DNA from 3 places in the Alteromonas sp. 4NH20-0056 genome. Region 3 is predicted to be linked to each of the others. Evidence: predicted binding sites of a transcription regulator. Region 3 holds the regulator's gene; each other region holds the start of a gene.
What was found. The regulator LexA, encoded in region 3, represses DNA repair genes until DNA is damaged. The targets are predictions, from matches to a motif close to TACTGTATNNNNATACAGTA.
Positions count from the first base shown of each region.

Region 1: dinB (DNA polymerase IV) is a predicted target of LexA. The motif match lies at 1,293-1,312, and genes of this name have one in related genera.
Region 2: uvrD (DNA helicase II) is a predicted target of LexA. The motif match lies at 1,890-1,909, and genes of this name have one in related genera.

Region 1 covers NZ_BAAJLS010000011.1:51,604-54,890, forward strand. The annotation lists gene AC27EZ_RS15900 (FAD:protein FMN transferase) at 1-331, shown strand, start outside; gene nqrM ((Na+)-NQR maturation NqrM) at 341-574, shown strand; gene AC27EZ_RS15910 (prepilin-type N-terminal cleavage/methylation domain-containing protein) at 758-1,228, shown strand; gene dinB (DNA polymerase IV) at 1,367-2,446, shown strand; gene AC27EZ_RS15920 (DUF1653 domain-containing protein) at 2,439-2,681, shown strand; gene AC27EZ_RS15925 (MBL fold metallo-hydrolase) at 2,792-3,287, shown strand, end outside.
Region 2 covers NZ_BAAJLS010000003.1:169,332-172,618, forward strand. The annotation lists gene uvrD (DNA helicase II) at 1-1,840, opposite strand, end outside; gene cysE (serine O-acetyltransferase) at 2,115-2,921, shown strand; gene AC27EZ_RS06905 (HAD-IA family hydrolase) at 2,918-3,287, opposite strand, start outside.
Region 3 covers NZ_BAAJLS010000004.1:125,158-128,444, reverse strand. The annotation lists gene coxB (cytochrome c oxidase subunit II) at 1-438, opposite strand, end outside; gene lexA (transcriptional repressor LexA) at 1,063-1,689, opposite strand; gene AC27EZ_RS09180 (hypothetical protein) at 1,998-2,696, shown strand; gene AC27EZ_RS09175 (TonB-dependent receptor) at 2,850-3,287, opposite strand, start outside.

The DNA.
Region 1 (3,287 bases), on a different contig from region 3:
GCAAAAAGTACTCTCAATAGGGACGAATGCTGTTGCAACATCGGGCGACTACCGAAATTACTATGAAGAAGACGGAAAGCGCTATTCGCATCTTATTGACCCAACAACGGGTTCGCCCATTTCTCATAATTTGGTGTCGGTTACCGTGATACATCCTTCTTCCATGACCGCTGACGGGCTTGCAACGGCATTTAACGTAATGGGATGGGAACAGGCAAAGGCGCTTGCAGAGCAAGAACAACTTGCTGTATTCCTAATTCGTCGCGTTGATGACGGTTTTGAAGAGTATGCATCGCCAGAATTTGATAAACTGGTAACAGTTCATAATTAAGAGGTAGGTATGTCTACATTTATTCTCGCATTTGGATTCTTTTTAGCCATGGTTGCGGCGATGGCCGTGGGTTATATCGTGCAGCGAAAATCAATTTCTGGAAGCTGTGGTGGTTTGGGTGCATTAGGCATTGAAAAAGCCTGTGATTGTCCAGAGCCCTGCGATCGTAAAAAGTCACGGATGGAAAAAGAAGAAGCCCGTCAGAAGAAATTGAATGAATGGAAGCAAAATCAAATTCTATAGTATTTGATGAACGTTACTTCTAGATGAAAACGCCGCGTAGGTACTCTACGCGGCGTTTTTGTTATTAGACTGGCTGCGATAACGTAAATGTCTGGCGTAAATGATCTTTTCACGCGCCCTTGGCTCGTATAGTATCGTATATCTACACCATTTTTATCTATTCTGCAGTTGGATAATGCGCTTATGAAAGTAAATGTAAAAGGGTTCACGTTAATAGAACTCATTATCGTGATTGTTATTCTAGGCATTCTAGCTGTCACAGTAGCGCCTAAATTAGTCAATTTAGGCACAGATGCCCGTATCGCTACGCTTGAGTCAACCGAAGGCGCAATGCGCACCGCATCGGAATTAGTTAATTACAAAGCACGTCTTGAAAACAAAACCGATTGTAGTGCCGATCCTACCGTCGAACTTGCTGGGCAAACTATTACCCTTCGCTGTGGTTTTCCATGTCCGCACCCGAGTGGCATCGCAAATGCCATGGATGTTAGCGACGGACTAACGTGGGGCGGCGGTAACTGCGCCGGACGACTTGGGAATATCAATCTTACGTTAGACGATGCCCCAGACCCGGCTAATTGTCGTGTGAGATACGCTGCCGCGCGTTCGGAAGATGGAAAACCTATTATTGATGTAACCACAAGTGGCTGCTAAAAACCCTTAGTTGCGTTATGTAATCAACCGTCGCGCTGGTATACCGCTTCGTTAGCCGCTATTATACTGTTCTTTTGTACAGTTTTGCGTTTAACGGTTTGTGCAAGCAAATCGATAAATGCGGCAATGCGAGTATCCATGCGAAAAATTATCCACGTTGATATGGATTGTTTTTATGCCGCGGTTGAAATGCGGGATAACCCAGCGCTTCAAAATATCCCTATCGCTATTGGCGGAAGCTCAGATAGACGGGGAGTGATATCAACCTGTAACTATCAAGCCCGCAAGTTTGGCGTACGCTCTGCAATGGCGACCGCTTATGCGTTAAAACTGTGTCCTGATCTTACTGTGGTTAAGGGGCGCATGGACGTTTATGCCAACGAGTCTCAAAAAATTCGAAAGATATTCTCTGACTATACCGACCTTATAGAGCCATTGTCGCTTGATGAAGCCTATCTTGATGTAACCGATAGTCAGTTTTGCGGTGGAAGTGCGACGCTAATCGCCGAAGAAATACGCGCAAGGATCCAACAAGAGTTGGGACTAACTGCATCTGCCGGGGTGGCGCCATGTAAATTTGTTGCCAAAGTAGCAAGCGATGAAAATAAGCCCGATGGAATTTGTGTTATTACTCCAAGTGAGCTTGACGACTTTGTTAGGCGCATGCCCTTAAAAAAAATACCCGGCGTTGGAAAAGTTACCATGCAAAAGCTTCAGCGTCTGGGGCTAAACACCTGCGACGATGTTCGCTCATACCCTTTTGAACGGATACAGAAAGAGCTGGGTAAATTCGGGAGCGTGTTGTGGGAACGTGCACATGGTATCGACGAGCGCGAATTGTCTGTATCGAGAGAGCGCAAATCCATAGGAGTTGAGCGTACACTCAGTGACGATATTCATACCCTTGATGAGGTAAAAGACTTTTTACCTCATTTACTCGATACATTGAACACGCGCATTGAAAACCATAGTAAACGCACCGGAAAGCAGGTTAGATTGCGGACACAAGGTGTAAAGCTAAAGTTTAACGACTTTCAACTTACCACGGTTGAACATCGCCATGTGACATTAGAAGCAGGCTACTTTGAAACGCTAATGGAAGAAGCGTTTGAGCGCGCGAAGGGCCGCGGCATTCGCCTCGTTGGTTTGCATATCGGGCTGGCCAGCAACCATACTACTTTGCAATTACCGCTACCTTTTGAGGATAACAATGACTAAGCAATTATTAAAAGCACCAGGGCGCTACAGACATTATAAAGGCAATGATTATGATGTTTACGAGGTGGCGACACACTCTGAAGATGAAAGTAAGTTGGTGGTTTATCGTCCGTGTTATGGTGAACGTGCATTATGGGTCCGCCCGCTGACGATGTTTACAGAAACGGTAGAGGTCGACGGTGAATCGGTTCCTCGCTTTGCTTACGTTGGCGATATTCCCGATGATGAAAAATGATCTGAAAGGCACAAATAGTCATAAATAGAATCAATAAAAAAGGCCATTAGCGGTCGGTAAGCCCTACACTAAGGAATATTAATATGAACAATGTGTTATCACGCAGTGCCATGCTGCTGTCAACCGTGTTTACGATGTCGTTTGCATCAAACACACTAGCGCAAGACCGCTTTGCCAATGTTGAAGTAAAAGCAACTCCCATAAAAGGTGCAGTGCATATGATCACTGGCATGGGGGGCAACATAGGCGTGTCTGCGGGAGAAGACGGTGTACTTATTATCGATGACCAGTTTGCCCCGCTTGCTGAAAAAATAGCAGCACAGCTAGGTGAGCTCGGAGATGATAAACCAAAGTACGTAATAAATACGCACTACCATGGCGACCACACTGGGTCGAACGCATTTTTCCATAGTCATAAGGGAGCAACGATTTTTGCCCATGAAAATGTGCGTATACGCCTAGCGAGCGACGAAAAGATAAAACCAGAAGCGTTGCCTACGGTCACTTATGATGATGGCATAAAAATATACTTCAACGGAGAGACCGTTCACGTTATGCATTTGCCAGTAGGGCATACAGACGGTGACAGTGTAGTGTGGTTCGAGC
Region 2 (3,287 bases), on a different contig from region 3:
TAATGTATAGTTTTTCCATGGCCCGCGTCATGCCAACGTAACAGAGTCTGCGTTCTTCTTCCATTCTGCCTGGCTCATCATTGGTTAGCTGGCTAGGAAACATGCCTTCCTCAACGCCGGCCATAAACACTAATGGAAATTCTAGGCCTTTAGCGGTGTGAATGGTCATCATTTGAACCGCGTCTTGGTCAGTATCAGCTTGTTGCTCACCGGCCTCCAAAGATGCATGCGCTAAAAACGCTGACATAGGCGTCATTTCTTCTGCTTCTTCCGGCACAATAAAGGTTTTACACGCCGTTACGAGCTCTTCTAAGTTTTCCAATCGTGCCTGTGCTTTTTCGCCGCGCTCAGCTTGATACATCGCGTAAAGGCCCGACTGCTTGATGGCTTTATCAGCTTGCTCTTCAAGCGGCATATCTAAGGTGCTTTGTTCAAGTTCGGTAACGAGCAATACAAAGCTTTGCATGGCATTTAGCGCACGGCCTTTCAACGAACCTTCATTAATGAGTAATTGAGACGCTTGCCACATGGAACAGTTATGTGCTCTTGCGGCATCGCGCACTAGGCTGAGTGTTTTATCGCCAATACCACGACTAGGTGTATTAACCACGCGCTCAAATGCAGCATCGTCATGGGGGTGATTTATCATGCGTATATAGCCCAGTGCGTCTTTAATTTCTTGACGTTCGAAGAAGCGAAGGCCCCCATAAATTCGATAGGCTAGACCTTCATGTAACAACGCTTCCTCTAGTACACGCGACTGCGCGTTGTTTCTATATAGTATAGCGGCGTCTTTTAGTGCATTGCCCTGATGTAACCAGTCTTTTATTTTTGAAACGATAAACCTGGCCTCGTCGAGTTCATTAAAGCCTGCGTACACCGAAATGAGTTCACCTTGGTGCCCATCAGTCCATAATTCTTTGCCTAAACGGCCCGTGTTATTGTCTATCACCGTGTTTGCGGCTTGCAAAATATTGCCGGTAGAGCGGTAGTTCTGTTCTAGACGGACGGTGGCCGGGTTGGCAAAGTCTTTCAAGAAATGCTGGATATTATCTACATTTGCTCCGCGCCAACCATAAATAGATTGGTCGTCATCGCCGACAATCATTATGTTGTTGTTTTCGCCGCTACACAGCATACGTAGCCAAGCATATTGAATATTGTTGGTGTCTTGAAATTCGTCGACCAGTACGGCCCTGAATCTACGTTGATAATGCGCTAAAATTTCAGGGTTTTTGGCCCATAATTCATGGGCGCGCAACAACAGCTCTGCAAAATCGACGAGCCCTGAACGATCGCATGCATCTTGATACGCCGTATAGACCTCTCGCATGGTCTTTTGAATATGGTCGCCATGCGTTTCGATATGTTGAGGGCGAAGACCCTCATCTTTGTTTCCATTGATATACCATTGGATTTGGCGAGGTGCCCAATGTTTTTCGTCAAGGTTCATGGCCTTTAATATGCGACGAATAAGACGATACTGATCGTCTGAGTCAAGGATCTGAAAGTTTTCCGGCAGCCCAGCTTCGGTGTGATGTGCGCGCAAAAGTCTGTGTGCAAGGCCGTGAAACGTACCAATCCACATAGTGTGCAGGCTTCGCCCCATTAATGACTCTAAGCGGCCTCGCATTTCTCTGGCTGCTTTATTGGTAAAGGTTACTGCCAATATAGAAAATGGTGCTATGTTTTCGACTTCCATGAGCCACGCAATGCGATGTACCAATACTCTTGTTTTGCCGCTTCCTGCGCCCGCTAGTACTAAGGCGTTGGAAAGAGGGGCGGCTACCGCTTCACGTTGTTTGTCGTTTAGCTCGTCAAGCAGTCTGGATACATCCATAGTGTCTATCACCTAATTAATTATCGTAAACTCGGCTATTATGCCTGCTGACTGTGAATTTATACAGGGTTGTGTGCAGACTAATTTAAGTTTGTGCTGGTTATATGAATAGAGAATGCTTTATACCTAAATAGAACGATAAACTGATCATTATGCGCACTTTAGCGGTATATCACCTATATAGATTCACGGGTGAGTCGGGTACACTTCTCATTCATTTTAAATGCTTCCCCCTTTTTCCTTTTTTGGTAAAACGCGCATACAGGATTAGCTCATGCAAGCAGACACACCAGTCTCTGATTTTTGGTTAACGTTAAAAAACGAGGCAAAAACTGTCGCAGACAATGAACCATTGTTAACAAGCTTTGTTCATGCCTGTACTCTAGCGCATCACAACTTTGAATCGTCTTTAAGCTTTATCCTATCGACTAAAATGGCAGACGACGTGATGCCAGCGTTAGCGATTAGGGAAGTGTTTGATGAGGCTTACCTTTTGGAGCCTGGGATCAGTGAGGCGGCGATTGCCGATATCAAAGCAATCAAAGCGCGCGACGCCGCTGTTAACGACTATCTTACCCCGCTTTTATACTTTAAAGGTTTTCATGCGGTGCAAGTACATCGCATGGCGCATTACTTGTGGGTTCATGGCAGACATCAACTTGCCCTATTTTTACAAAGTCGCAATTCAGAAAGCTTTGGCGTAGATATTCACCCTGCGGCGAAAATAGGCAAAGGCGTAATGTTCGACCATGCCACGGGCATTGTCGTGGGTGAAACGGCAGTTATTGAAGATAACGTCTCTATTTTACAAAGCGTTACCTTAGGTGGTACGGGTAATGAGTCTGGTGACCGACACCCCAAAATTCGCCAAGGCGTATTAGTGGGGGCCGGTGCCAAGATTCTAGGTAACATTGAAGTCGGCGAAGGCGCTAAAGTCGGGGCGGGTAGCGTAGTACTAGACAACGTGCCTGCGCACGTTACGGTTGTTGGCGTTCCTGCTAAAGTAGTAGGGCGACCTGTTTGCCAACACCCATGTGAGTCAATGCAGCAAAATGTGCTAGAGGACAATACCCCTTACTAATCAACGAAATGCGTTAGCTCATGCAGGGTAGATAATGCCACATGAGGTAACAAGCTTACGGGCTCGTTGTTTAGCATCATAGGGCGATTACAGGCAAACCACGCCGCTTGATAGCCCGCATTTAACGCACCATAAACGTCTTTTATAAGGTTGTCGCCTACATGCAAAATGTGCTGTGTGGGCAAAGCTAGTTTATCAGCCGCTTCATCAAACATTGCACTATGCGGTTTCATCGGGCGCGTCATACTGGCGTGCAGAATACTGTCGAAATAGGGCGTTATGCCAATTTTTTCGCTATCGACGTTGCCATTCGTAATGCCGATTAAGGGGAACCGTTTGCTTAGCACTTTTAATGTGTCGTGCACG
Region 3 (3,287 bases):
AGCAATTTGTTCGCGCTGGGTGGCAAGCAATGAATAAAACTCAACGTCTTTATCCATGTATTTATAATGCCACTTCCATTGAGACCCTGTGACCAACACAGTCATATCAGCCTCTGAAGTATCTTCCATTGCAATAAGCGTATTGGCAGCAGGGACCGCCATAAAGATAAGAATGAGGAATGGGACAACCGTCCAAGCAATTTCTACTTTTACGTTTTCATGGAAATTCGCTGGCTTCGCACCGCGCGACTTTCTATGTAAGTACATAGACGCAAACATAACGCCAAATACGACAACGGCTATGCCCACACAGATGAAGAACATAAGCATGTGTAAATCGTACACCTGCCCACTTATATCTGTGGCACCCCGTCGAAGGTTTAAAGATGACGCTTCACCTGCGGCTGCTTCGGCATGAAGCAAAGGTGAGCATAGCAATAATGGTAAAGTAGATAGCCATTTTGCCGCGCGTATCGTTGGTTGTTTCACTCAGCACCTCCGTAATGGTAGAACCAACAACACCCAACTTTTGCGTGTTATTTCTACCAATGTGGTTTCCTAATGCCTGACCCACAACATCAATTTGTAAAACAAATTTAGAGTCATTGTTATTATTTTGTTAATCACTGACTAAGAATTGCGCAATAAAACCCGCCCGTCTAGTCTTTTCTGCAAAAAGATCATCGAGCCGCTTATTTTTTAATCAGATTTAATGTTTAGGTAGAGAAGGAGAAATAAGAAATCGGTGGCAAGTATCATCACGACTGGCTCATTTTACATGGTGATGTAGTGACGCCACATGCGGTTTTGAAATGGCAGTAATGTAGATTATTCAAGGTGTTTCGCACTACAAAGGTGCAAGAAATCACTGCGAAGCAGCTAAAACATGAGTAATTACAACAATAAAAATATGTTTCGCGGGGCACGGAAAATCTATTACGTAGGCTAGGTTACTAGCAGGGCATAACTGCGCCTTTAAAGCAGAAAACGGCTGCTATTTAGCCCGCTTTACATGCAAAAAAGCGACCTTAAGGTCGCTTTTCTATAGTAAGTGGTAAAAGCCTACATCCAGTCTGCGTTACGAATAACACCAACCGCAATCCCCTCTATTGCAAAAGGTTCTGTGGCAAGGTCAACCTTAATAGGTGAAAACTCATCGTTTTCGGCGTGTAACAATACTTCTCTTCCACGCTTTTCAAGGCGCTTAACGGTGACATCTTCATCAATCCGGGCTACTACAACCTGGCCGTTATGCACGTCAGTGGTGCGATGCACAGCAAGCAAATCGCCATCTAAAATACCAATGTCTTTCATACTCATACCATTAACACGCAATAGAAAATCGGCCTGTGGCTTAAACAGCGCGGGATCTACTTTATAATGTGATTCGACATGTTCTTGCGCAAGAATAGGTTCACCGGCGGCAACACGCCCAATAAGCGGTAGGCCCTCATCTTCTGGCGTTTCATCTTCAAGCGGCTGCGTTAACTTAATACCTCGAGAAGTACCCGGTAAGATTTCGATGACCCCTTTTTTAGCCAGCGCTTTAAGATGCTCTTCTGCGGCATTAGCCGAGCGAAACCCCAATTCGCGAGCAATTTCTGCACGTGTGGGTGGCATGCCTGTCGCTAGCATTGTTGCTTTAATCAGTTCGAAAACTTCGGTTTGTCTGGCAGTAAGTGGGCGCATAAAAGGCCTGTTTGTCTATACAGTTAACTGTAAGTATATACACCTAACAATAAATGACAAGAGGCGCGATAGAAGAATAAGACTGAATTTGTAGGTTTCAGTTTAATACGAAAAAATTCCAACAATATTTAATTCGACTAAAACTGACAGTTATTACTAAACGAAAGAAATGAGTGATATAAATGCTTAAGTGCAGAGATTAAAAAATTTAAACACGATTACTGAGATTTTTTGCAAGAACTTATCTATATGTATGATGAGAATGAGCAAAACTTTCATATGCTCTTAAAAACACTAGAGACATTTTAATGAAAAACAAATCAGCAATATTGTTGGGTTCAGCTATATTTAGCGTCTTATTTAACACACCGATGGTGCAAGCTGGTGATATCGGCTTCACCTACATCGAGGGAGGAGTCACCGGTGGCTTTGTCAACGATGTGGAAACATCTGGAGCGGTTACGGGAAATGGTCCTCTAAACTTAGAAAGCGATGCTGATGGTGGCGTGTCCATTGGTGGTGCATGGCAGTTTAGTAATCAAATGCACCTGTTTGGTGAGTATGCATCTTTAGGCCAAGAGCTTGAAGTAAGCAACGACATCAACACTGCTGCTGGTGAGTACGACGTTGTACGCTGGCGAATCGGCGTTGGTTATCAATACCCTGTCTCGGAAATGTTGGCATACTACGGTCGGCTAAGCCTTGATCAACTAGAGTTCAAGGATGCGCGTGCATCAGATTTCAACCTGGATGTCGATGCTGACGATAGCGGCCTTGGTGCTGAGTTAGGCGTTATTTGGGCTGCTACTTCGTCTTTACATCTGCAGGGTCATGCTCGTTACACTGCGGTCGGTGGTATCGCATCTAGCGGTTCAGATCCCTTCGAATCCGACATACTGATAGGTGTGAACGGCCGTTGGTATTTCAGTCCCGATATAGCGCTAGTCGCCGGGTATGAGTACGGAAAAATCACGACGTTGAATCTGGGCGTGCGTTTTTCGTTCTGAGTACATCCGATGCGCAGTTTAATGTCGCGCTGGATTTGTGGAGGCCAGTTTAGTTTTGAACTGGAACACGCGGATTTTGCACAATCCATTAAAAAGGCGGCTTATTAGCCGCCTTTTTTAAAATGAAGCATAGCTTCGCATGTTCATCACAGACTAGAACTGATATTGCACGCTTACACGGGCGTTTAACGGCTCGCCTGTTGAGATGTTGTTATCGTTGTGCGCCGAAGGAAAATAGTCCTCATCAAACAGGTTTTCTACGTTCAGCTGAATACGCAGGTCATCGCTGTAAGTGTAGTAAACCGCAGCGTCTACACGAGTAAAATCGGGTAATTCAGTCGTGTTGCTAAGTGTTGCATACTGTTCAGACTGATGAATCACGCCCAAAGCCACTTCCCATGCATCGTTAATCGTATATTGATTCCATACTGTTAACATGTGCTCAGGCAACTGTGCCAGATCGCGATTGGCCACTGCGCCATCTACTACGCGACCCATTTCTTCACCGTCTAAATTACTGTAACCAGCATTGATTGACCACGCTTCAGTCAGCATACCCACAACTTGGATTTCAAAACCCGTTGTTTCTGT